DNA from 3 places in the Ligilactobacillus sp. LYQ135 genome. Region 3 is predicted to be linked to each of the others. Evidence: predicted binding sites of a transcription regulator. Region 3 holds the regulator's gene; each other region holds the start of a gene.
What was found. The regulator HrcA, encoded in region 3, represses chaperone genes, less so after heat shock. The targets are predictions, from matches to a motif close to TTAGCACTCNNNNNNNNNGAGTGCTAA.
Positions count from the first base shown of each region.

Region 1: clpP (ATP-dependent Clp endopeptidase proteolytic subunit ClpP) is a predicted target of HrcA. The motif match lies at 1,756-1,782, and genes of this name have one in related genera.
Region 2: groES (co-chaperone GroES) is a predicted target of HrcA. The motif match lies at 1,454-1,480, and genes of this name have one in related genera.

Region 1 covers NZ_JBSJYT010000008.1:74,685-77,976, forward strand. Annotated here, with positions in the region: gene whiA (DNA-binding protein WhiA) at 1-931, shown strand, start outside; gene clpP (ATP-dependent Clp endopeptidase proteolytic subunit ClpP) at 981-1,574, opposite strand; gene ACWCL1_RS07250 (MFS transporter) at 1,829-3,238, shown strand.
Region 2 covers NZ_JBSJYT010000008.1:48,990-52,281, reverse strand. Annotated here, with positions in the region: gene groL (chaperonin GroEL) at 1-1,120, opposite strand, end outside; gene groES (co-chaperone GroES) at 1,152-1,436, opposite strand; gene ACWCL1_RS07130 (CPBP family intramembrane glutamic endopeptidase) at 1,628-2,269, shown strand; gene ACWCL1_RS07125 (ABC-F family ATP-binding cassette domain-containing protein) at 2,292-3,292, shown strand, end outside.
Region 3 covers NZ_JBSJYT010000003.1:136,516-139,807, forward strand. Annotated here, with positions in the region: gene ribF (riboflavin biosynthesis protein RibF) at 1-825, shown strand, start outside; gene hrcA (heat-inducible transcriptional repressor HrcA) at 956-1,978, shown strand; gene grpE (nucleotide exchange factor GrpE) at 1,995-2,591, shown strand; gene dnaK (molecular chaperone DnaK) at 2,613-3,292, shown strand, end outside.

The sequences.
Region 1 (3,292 bases), on a different contig from region 3:
GTCCTATGCAAGTGATGTAAAAAAAGAATTAACAATGCTAGAAGTTCATGAAGAAGGGAATGGTAAAGCGGAGTTAATGGCACTCATTCGCATGAATGGCTCATTGAGTATTGAAAATCATCATTTTGTGCTCTCGGTTCAAACGGAAAATCCGGCAACTGCACGGCGAATTTATAAGTTGCTTAAGCAATTTTATCACGTGGAAAGTGAATTGATTGTACGCCGGAAGATGAAGTTAAAGAAAAATAATTTGTACATTGTAAAATTGCGACACGATAGCGAACATGTTTTAAATGACTTAGATATTTTAAATGGACTTCAAATTGAACAGACTGTTCCGTTGCAATTTTTAGATAATGATTTAAAAGTACGTTCATATTTACGTGGAGCATTTTTAGCGACTGGATCAGTTAACAATCCTGAAACGGGACGTTATCATTTAGAAATTTATTCTTTATATGAAGAACACAATGATACAATTTGTGAAATGATGAATCGCTATCGCTTGAATGCAAGGAAAACTGAACGTAGAAGTGGGTACATTACGTATCTAAAAGAAGCAGAAAAAATTGCTGATTTTCTTTCATTAATTGGAGCAACTAATTCCATGCTAAAATTCGAAGATATCCGGATTGTTAGAGATATGCGCAATTCTGTAAATCGAATTGTAAATTGCGAAACAGCAAATTTGAATAAAGTTGCTGATGCTGCTAATAAGCAAATTGAAAATATTAAATTTCTAGATGAACAAATTGGATTAGATAAACTACCTGAAAAATTACAGGAAGTTGCGCGGGTTCGAGTTGCTCATCCAGAGTTAAGTTTAAAAGAATTAGGTGAGTTAGTTCCAGGTGGACCAATTTCTAAATCAGGAATCAATCACCGATTAAGAAAGATTAACGAAATGGCAGAAAAGCTAACTGCTAAATAATATAAATAGGGCTGTGACATTAGTCACAGCCCTATTTATTTAATAAATTTTATTTTTCTTTTTTCTTATTAACCATGATCTTGTCAATTAAACCATAATCAAGTGCTTGTTGAGCAGTCATAAAGTTATCACGATCAGTGTCTTGGTTAATTTTTTCAATTGACTGACCAGTGTGATCAGCTAAAATTTCATTAATCAATTCACGTGTCTTTAAGATGTGTTCAGCAGCAATTTGAATTTCAGTTGATTGACCTTGAGCACCACCAAGAGGTTGGTGAATCATAATTTCAGAGTGAGGTAATGCAAAACGTTTACCTTTTGTACCGGCAGTTGCCAAAATTGAAGCCATTGATGCAGCCATTCCCATAACAATTGTTTGCACGTCAGCATTAACAAAGTTCATAGTGTCATAAATAGCTAACCCAGCAGAAACTGAGCCACCAGGAGAGTTAATGTACATGTAAATATCTTTTTCTGAATCTTGAGCATCAAGGAAAAGTAATTGAGCGATAATGGCATTTGCCATATCATCATTAATTTCACCTGATACCATAATAATGCGATCTTTTAATAAACGTGAGTAAATGTCATATGCACGCTCGCCTTGTGCAGATTGTTCAATAACTGTTGGAACTAAATTCATTGAATTCGTCCTCCTTAATATTAAAATTACTGAATTAAGTTTATCACATAACTTAAGTTGATTATATTCTAACGCGTTGGTCAAAAAAGGTCAAATGAAGATACGGTTGTTGTTAATCTTTATGATTGTGAGGTGTTGATTAATAATGTGATAATAAAATTACAAATTCATTTAAAAAATATTAGAAATTAATTAAAAAGGGTGGTATAATAATTTTAACGTTTTAGTTAAATAAAAATTAAGGAGATGTTGCTATGTCTGGTATGCCTGCTTTGAACGATCCATCGTTACACTGGGAGAAAAGATATAAGCGAAATTGTTTTGTATATATTATAATTTATGGCCTTTTAGGGGCTGTAACGGGGATTACTAATGATACTTTGACATCATATTTAGATTTGGTTGCACCAAATGTTGTTACAAGATTAAATATTTATACTGCGATTGGTTCAGTATTAATGGCAATTATGTTGATTTATATTCATAAAACAGGTTATAAAAAAGTTTTAATTGTTGCACCAATTTTAACAATTGCAACGCTTTTTGCCATGATTTATAGCAACAACACAGAATTAATTGCGATTTCATATGCGATTTTAATGGCTGGAATAGGGATTTATGATTTTATGTATCCGTTGATGTATTCTGTTTATGTTCCACGTAAAATTAGAACGTTTATGATGTCAGCAGTAATGGTTACTAACTTAGTAACGCAAGCAATTGTAACCTTCTTTGGGGGTAAAGTGGTTGTTTGGGTTTTCAGTAATTTAATGCATGTTAGTTATAGTAAAGCTTCTGTTTTATCAGGAGATCAAGCGAAAATGACAGGTGACACTTTAAGTGCCTACATTACATCATATAAGTTAGTAATTTACATTGCCGTTGCTTTTACTGCACTTGCGTTTGTATGTTCATTGTTTTTAAAAGAACGTCCAAGTGATTATATTGAAACGGAAGCAGAATTAGAAGAAAGACAAGCTAAAAAAGCAGTTAACTTTAAGTTACTTGCTAAAAAAGACATTGTATTATTTGTAGTTTTTCTTGCATTAATTCGGTTTGGTGCTTATTTGATTACACCATACTTTTCAATTTACTTGAATAATTATTTACATATTCAACGGGGAACAGTTTCAACGATTATTACATTACAAACATTTGCGATGTTAATTGGATATACTTTTGCCCCATGGCTTGAAAGAAAACTGGGTTCAATTGTATCTATTTCAGTAATGACATTATCATGTGTTCCATTAATGTTTTTAATGGCACGGGGAAATATGTTTGGTTCAGGAGTAGCACTTGCAATTGGAATTATTTTGTTCTTACGTTCAGGACTAGCAAATGCTTCAATGCCAATTCAACAGTCATTGCAAATGGCATTAGTGCCTAAAAACTTACGACCTGCATTTAGTTCATTAATTACAATTGTTAATGCTGCTATGGGAATTATTGTTGGAATTTTCACTTCAACAGTGCTATTAAAGAGTCCATCAGGTTACGCAACTGCATATTATATTGCCGGTGGTTTTTATACTGTAGCATGTATTTTGCTATTAGTTTTGAAACGGAAATACAACTGGATTATGAAAAATGAAACTGCTGAAGAAAAAATTGAAGAAAAACAAGAAGAAGCTGCTGAGAAAGAAGAAGTATGTGAAGAGTAATCACATTGGGGAAGTTTAAATTTATTTCAGGGAATATAAAGTTGATCAAAAAAG
Region 2 (3,292 bases), on a different contig from region 3:
CTCCACCAGCTAATTTAGCTAAACGTTCTTGCATCTTTTCTTTGTCAAAGTCTGAAGTTGCATCTGCAATTTGACTCTTAATTTGAGCAACCCGTTCTTCAATCTTGCTCTTGTCGCCAGCACCTTCAACAATTGTTGTATTTTCCTTTGTAACAGTTACCTTAGCAGCTGAACCTAATTGATCAATAGTTGTATCTTTCAACTGTAAGCCAAGGTCATCTGTAATTACAGTTGCACCAGTTAAGATTGCGATATCTTGCAACATTTCTTTACGACGATCACCAAAGCCAGGAGCCTTAACAGCAACTACGTTAAATGTTCCCCGGATCTTGTTTAATACCAATGTTGGTAATGCCTCACCATCAATATCGTCAGCAATGATCAATAATGGACGACCTTGTTGAACGATTGATTGCAATAATGGTAATACTTCTTGAATGTTTGAGATCTTCTTGTCTGTAATCAAGATGTATGGATTATCTAAGTCAGCTTCCATTTTATCTTCATCAGTTACCATGTATTGTGATAAGTAACCACGATCAAATTGCATACCTTCTACAACATCTAATGAAGTATCAATTCCTTTTGATTCTTCAACTGTGATTACACCATCGTTACCAACTTTTTCCATCGCATCAGCAATAAATTTACCAACTTCTTCATTGGCTGCTGAAATCGCTGCAATTTGTTGGATATCACTCTTTGATTCAACCTTGTGTGACATCTTGTGTAAAGCTTTAACAGCTGTCTTTGTAGCTTCTTCAATTCCTTTACGAATGCCTACAGGGTTAGCACCTGCAGTTACATTTTTCATACCTTCATTTACAATTGCTTGAGTTAATACTGTCGCTGTAGTTGTTCCATCACCAGCAATATCATTTGTTTTTGAAGCAACTTCTGCAACTAATTTAGCACCCATATTTTCAAAATGATCTTCCAATTCAATTGCCTTTGCAATTGTTACCCCATCATTTGTGATCGTAGGAGCACCAAATGATTGTTCTAACACAACATTACGACCCTTAGGACCGATTGTTGATTTTACTGTATTAGCTAATTTATCTACACCTGCAAGCATTTTCGCACGTGCATCTTCTGAAAACTTGATTTCTTTTGCCATAAAATATCACCTCAAAAAAGTTATTTTTTTATTATTCTACAATTGCCATGATGTCACTACCACGTACAATTAAATAATCTTCCCCATCATATTTAACTTCTGTACCAGCATATTTATCGAATAAGACTTTATCGTCAACTTTTACACTAGGAACAGCCTTTGTACCATTATCCAATGTTTTACCATCGCCAACAGCAACAACTACACCTGTTTGAGGCTTTTCTTTAGCATTACTTGCTAAAACAATCCCTCCGACTGTTTCTTCTTTTTCTTTTTCAACTTTTAAGACTACACGGTCTCCTAATGGTTTAAGCACAATAAATCCCTCCATTTTTAGCACTCGATTAATTTAAGTGCTAATTGATTACAATTATTACTATACTCACCTTGTCCAAAAAATGCAAGCATTTTTTATCACTCTAACTTCTCGAGTGCTAATCAAATTTCGAAAATTACTAAAAACATGCTACAATATTGATAAATTAGTGTATGAAAGAGGCTGTTAGAATGGCAATTGAGAAAAATTCACTCTCAATTTTAATTGGATACCTAGCGTATTTACTTGTTCAAATAATTACCCAGAAACTTTTCTGGTCATCCAAATTTCTCTATTTAATTTTAACCATCATTGGCTTACTTGGAGCCGGGTTACTTTTATGGGTAAATCAAAAATTTAGTTATACTAATATAATTGAACAACCTAAATCAAAGCAAAATTTCAAAAAAATTCTTCTTTGGGGATTAGGCGGAATTGGATTAGTTTTTATTGGTCAAATTCTTTGCATGCTCATTACTCACTTAGTATTTAAGCAAAACATGATCTCACAAAATACTACCCAATTAATTACTATTTTTAAAAATTCACCGATTTATCTCCTAAATATCGTGGTGGCAGCACCAATTATTGAAGAATTAATTTTTAGAAAAGTTTTTTTTGGCAATCTAACCTACTATTTCAAGCCAATCATTGCTGCGATCTTTTCAAGTATTTTATTTGCCCTTGCACATCATGATGGTCATTTTTTAATTTATTTTGTAATGGGATGTATTTTAGAATGGATCTATGCAAAAGCACACGATTTAAAAGCACCTATGATTGCACATGGTGGAATGAACTTGATTATTTTACTTTTCTTTGGTTTAAGATAATTTACATGAAAGGAGCATAATTATGTTGTTATTACAAGCCCAAAATGTTAGTCGTCATTTTGGCGCCGATGTTTTATTCGAAAATGTTAACCTTGATATTCAAGACCATTCACGAATTGCCTTAGTCGGACGGAATGGAGCTGGCAAATCAACCTTAATCAAAATGATTATGGGCGATCAAGAACCAAGTGAAGGCCAAATTATTAAGAAAAAAGGACTATCGATTGGTTACCTTGCTCAAAATACTGGTTTAGAGTCTCAAAACTCAATTTATAATGAAATGGAAAGTGTTTTTCAACCATTAATTCAAATGGAAAACCAAATTCATAAACTCGAAAATCAGATTTCTGCAACTAATATTGATCACTCTACTAATAATTACCAACAATTATTAAAACAATATGATCAGTTAATGCATGATTTTCAAGAAAAAAATGGTTATGGATATCAAAATGAAATTAAAGCTGTTTTGCGTGGATTAGGATTTGAAGAAACTGACTTTAAGCGCTCAATTGCTTCACTTTCAGGTGGGCAAAAAACACGGTTAGCACTTGCTAAACTATTACTTGAAAAACGGGATTTATTGATTTTAGACGAACCGACTAATCACTTAGATATTGACACTTTAACATGGCTTGAAAGTTATATTCAAAATTATACTGGAGCTTTACTGGTTGTTTCTCATGATCGGTATTTCCTTGATCGTGTTGTCAATGAAGTTGTTGAAATTAGTCACCAACATTCAAGTCACTATACTGGAAATTACACTGATTATATTAAAGAAAAGGAGGTCCGCTTAAAATCACAGTGGAAATCCTACCAAAAACAACAAGCTGAAATCGCCCACTTAGAAGAATTTGTTAACAAAAATTTAGTCCGTGCTTCTACTACTAAACGAGCTCAAAGTAAACGTAAACAACTTGAAAAAATGAAACGATTAAGTCGCCCAGAAGAAGATGAGAAAGGTCCTCGTTTTCAATTTACAAGTCAACAAGAAAGTGGGGATGTCGTTTTAAAAGTTGA
Region 3 (3,292 bases):
CAAGCAAAGAAAAATCATTTAAAGTTAGCAGTAATGACCTTTGATCGTTACCCTAAGATTTTTTTTCAAAAATTAGATGAAAAAAAAGTACAGTATGTTACTACCATAGAACAACGACTTGAACTCTTTAAAAGTTTAGGTGTTGATCTTGCCTATGTTGCTTGTTTTGATCAAAAGTTGGCTTTACAGAGTCCTCAAGAATTTGTCGATAAATTTATGGTTGGTTTACATGCCAAAATTGTTGTTGCTGGATTTGACTATACTTATGGCAAAAAAACAATTGCAAATATGCAAACTTTACCTCAATTTGCTAATGGCAGATTTAAAGTAATTTCTGTACCTCAACAAAGTCATCATGAAGAAAAAATTGGGACAACTAAGATTAAAAAATTATTACAAGAAGGCAATATAGATTTAGCCAATTATTTATTAGGATATCCATTTGAATTTACTGGAAAGGTAGTTCATGGACATGCTCGTGGAAGAATATTAGGGTTTCCAACTCTTAATATTGAAAGTGCCTCTGAACAATTGATCCCTGGAATTGGGATTTATGCTGTTAAAGTTAAAGTTGAAGATCAATGGTATTTAGGAATGGCTTCGATTAGTCATAATGAAACATTTGGTGCCAATCCTTTAACCGTTGAAATTAATTTGTTTAACTTTAATCAAATGGTTTATGGTCAAACGGTTAAAATCAAATGGTTCCATTATTTAAGAGCACCAGTTAAATTTAGAGGAGCAGATCAGTTAGTTGAACAGCTAAAACAAGATAAAAAAGCTACTCTTAATTATTTTGAGCAAAAGGATAGCAGTGAAGTTTAAAAACAAATTAGCACTCGAATAATTATTCTGCTAAAAAAGTGTGTAAAACCCTTGACGTAAGGCAAAATATTATGTAATATATAATTGACTTAGCACTTGAGGGTGTTAAGTGCTAAAGAGGTGATTGTAAATGTTAACAGATAGACAATTAGCAATTTTGGAAGCAATTATCCAAGATTATACTAATATCGGTCAGCCGGTGGGGTCTAAGAAGTTGCAAGAACAATTACCAATTCATGTAAGTTCAGCAACTATTCGAAATGAAATGGCAGCATTAGAGCATGCAGGTTATATTATGAAGCAACATTCCAGTTCTGGAAGAGTTCCTTCATTGCGCGGATATCGGTACTATGTTGATAACTTATTAAAACCAGTCAAAGTTGATCAACAAATGATCAAAAATATTCGGCATGAATTAAGTAATGAGTTTTCAAAAGTTGACGATATTGTAGCTTTATCAGCACGCTTATTATCACAAATGACTAATTACGTTGCAATTTCATTAAAACCTGAATCAAGTGATGTTGTGATTGAAGGCTTTCGCGCAGTTCCATTACGTAACCGTCAAATAATGATTTTGTTGGTTACAAGTGATGGTTCCGTTCAAAGTCAAAAATTTACTATTCCTGCTGATATTCATGGGGATGATTTAGAATCAGTTATTCGAATCATCAATGATGAAATTGTGGGATTGCAGTTAAATCAAGTAAATGATAAGCTGGTAGAAATTTTACCATCTATTTTGAATCATTTACATCAATCATCTGGATTTATGAAAACTGTAGGTGATATTTTAGACAAGGCATTGCATGAACATGTATATGTAAGTGGTAAGCGAAACTTATTAAATTTTGCTAGTGATGATAATCTTGAGCAAGTTAAATCACTATATTCACTAGTTGATCATTCAATTAACTTAGATGAATTGATTCAAAAATCAGATCAAGACGTTGCAGTTACTATTAAAGATAGTAGCCAAGGTAATGCACTTGATTATAGTTTAGTTTCTGCAACTTATGATGATGGTAATCATGGACATGGCTTAATTGCAATTCTTGGGCCAACCAATATGCCATATTCTAAAATGATTGGCATGATGGACACATTCCGTGATGAATTGTCGAAAAGGTTAACTAATTATTATCATAAATAGGAAAAGGGGTGTTGATTTGGCTAAAGAAGAAAAACATTTAAATAAAAAGGCTGCGGAAGATTTAAATGTTGATGCTCAAGAAGCAAAACATACATCTAAAAAAGCGCAAGCTGATTTAAATGAACAGTCAAATGAGCAAACTGATAACCAATCAGATATTGAAAAGCAATTAGCAGATTTGCAAAAGAAATATGACGAAATTGAAGACAAATATTTACGTGCAGAAGCAGAAATGCAAAATATGACTAAACGTTTTAAAAATGAACAAGCTCAACTTTTAAAATATGAAGGTCAAAAACTTGCAACGGAAATTTTGCCTGTAATGGACAATTTAAATCGTGCATTACAAGCTGAAGTTGAAAAAGATGCTTCAGAACAATTAAAACGTGGAATTGAAATGGTTGCACGTGATATGGAAAAAGCTTTGAAGGATAATGAAATTACAAAGATCGAAGCATTAAATCAACCATTTGATCCAACTAAACATCAAGCTGTTAAGACTGTACCAGTTGAAGATGGACAAACTAAAGATACAGTCGTTGAAGTTTATCAAGATGGCTATATGTTAAAAGATCGCGTTTTACGACCTGCAATGGTTGTTGTTGCACAATAATTAAGAAAGAGGTATTTTGATATGTCAAAAATTATTGGGATTGATTTAGGAACAACAAACTCAGCTGTTGCTGTTCTCGAAGGTAAAGAAGCAAAAATTATTACAAATCCAGAAGGAAACCGGACAACTCCTTCTGTAGTTTCATTTAAAGATGGTGAAACTCAAGTTGGTGAAGTTGCTAAGCGACAAGCAATTACAAACCCTGATACAATTTCATCAATTAAGCGTCACATGGGTGAAGCTGACTATAAAGTAACTGTTGAAGGAAAAGAATATACACCACAAGAAATTTCAGCAATGATTTTACAATACATTAAAGATTATGCTGAAGCATATCTCGGTGAAAAGGTTACCCAAGCAGTTATTACTGTTCCAGCTTACTTTAACGATGCTCAACGGCAAGCAACAAAAGATGCTGGTAAGATTGCTGGCTTAAAAGTTGAACGAATCGTTAACGAACCAACTGCTGCAGCCTTAGCTTATGGTTTAGATAAGACTGATAAAGATGAAAAGATTTTAGTTTATGACCTTGGTGGTGGAACATTTGATGTTTCAATCCTTGAATTAGGTGACGGTGTTTTTCAAGTACTTTCAACAAATGGTGATACTCATCTTGGTGGGGATGACTTTGATAAAGCCATTATGAATTGGTTAATTGAAAACTTTAAGAAGGACAATGGAATTGACTTATCACAAGATAA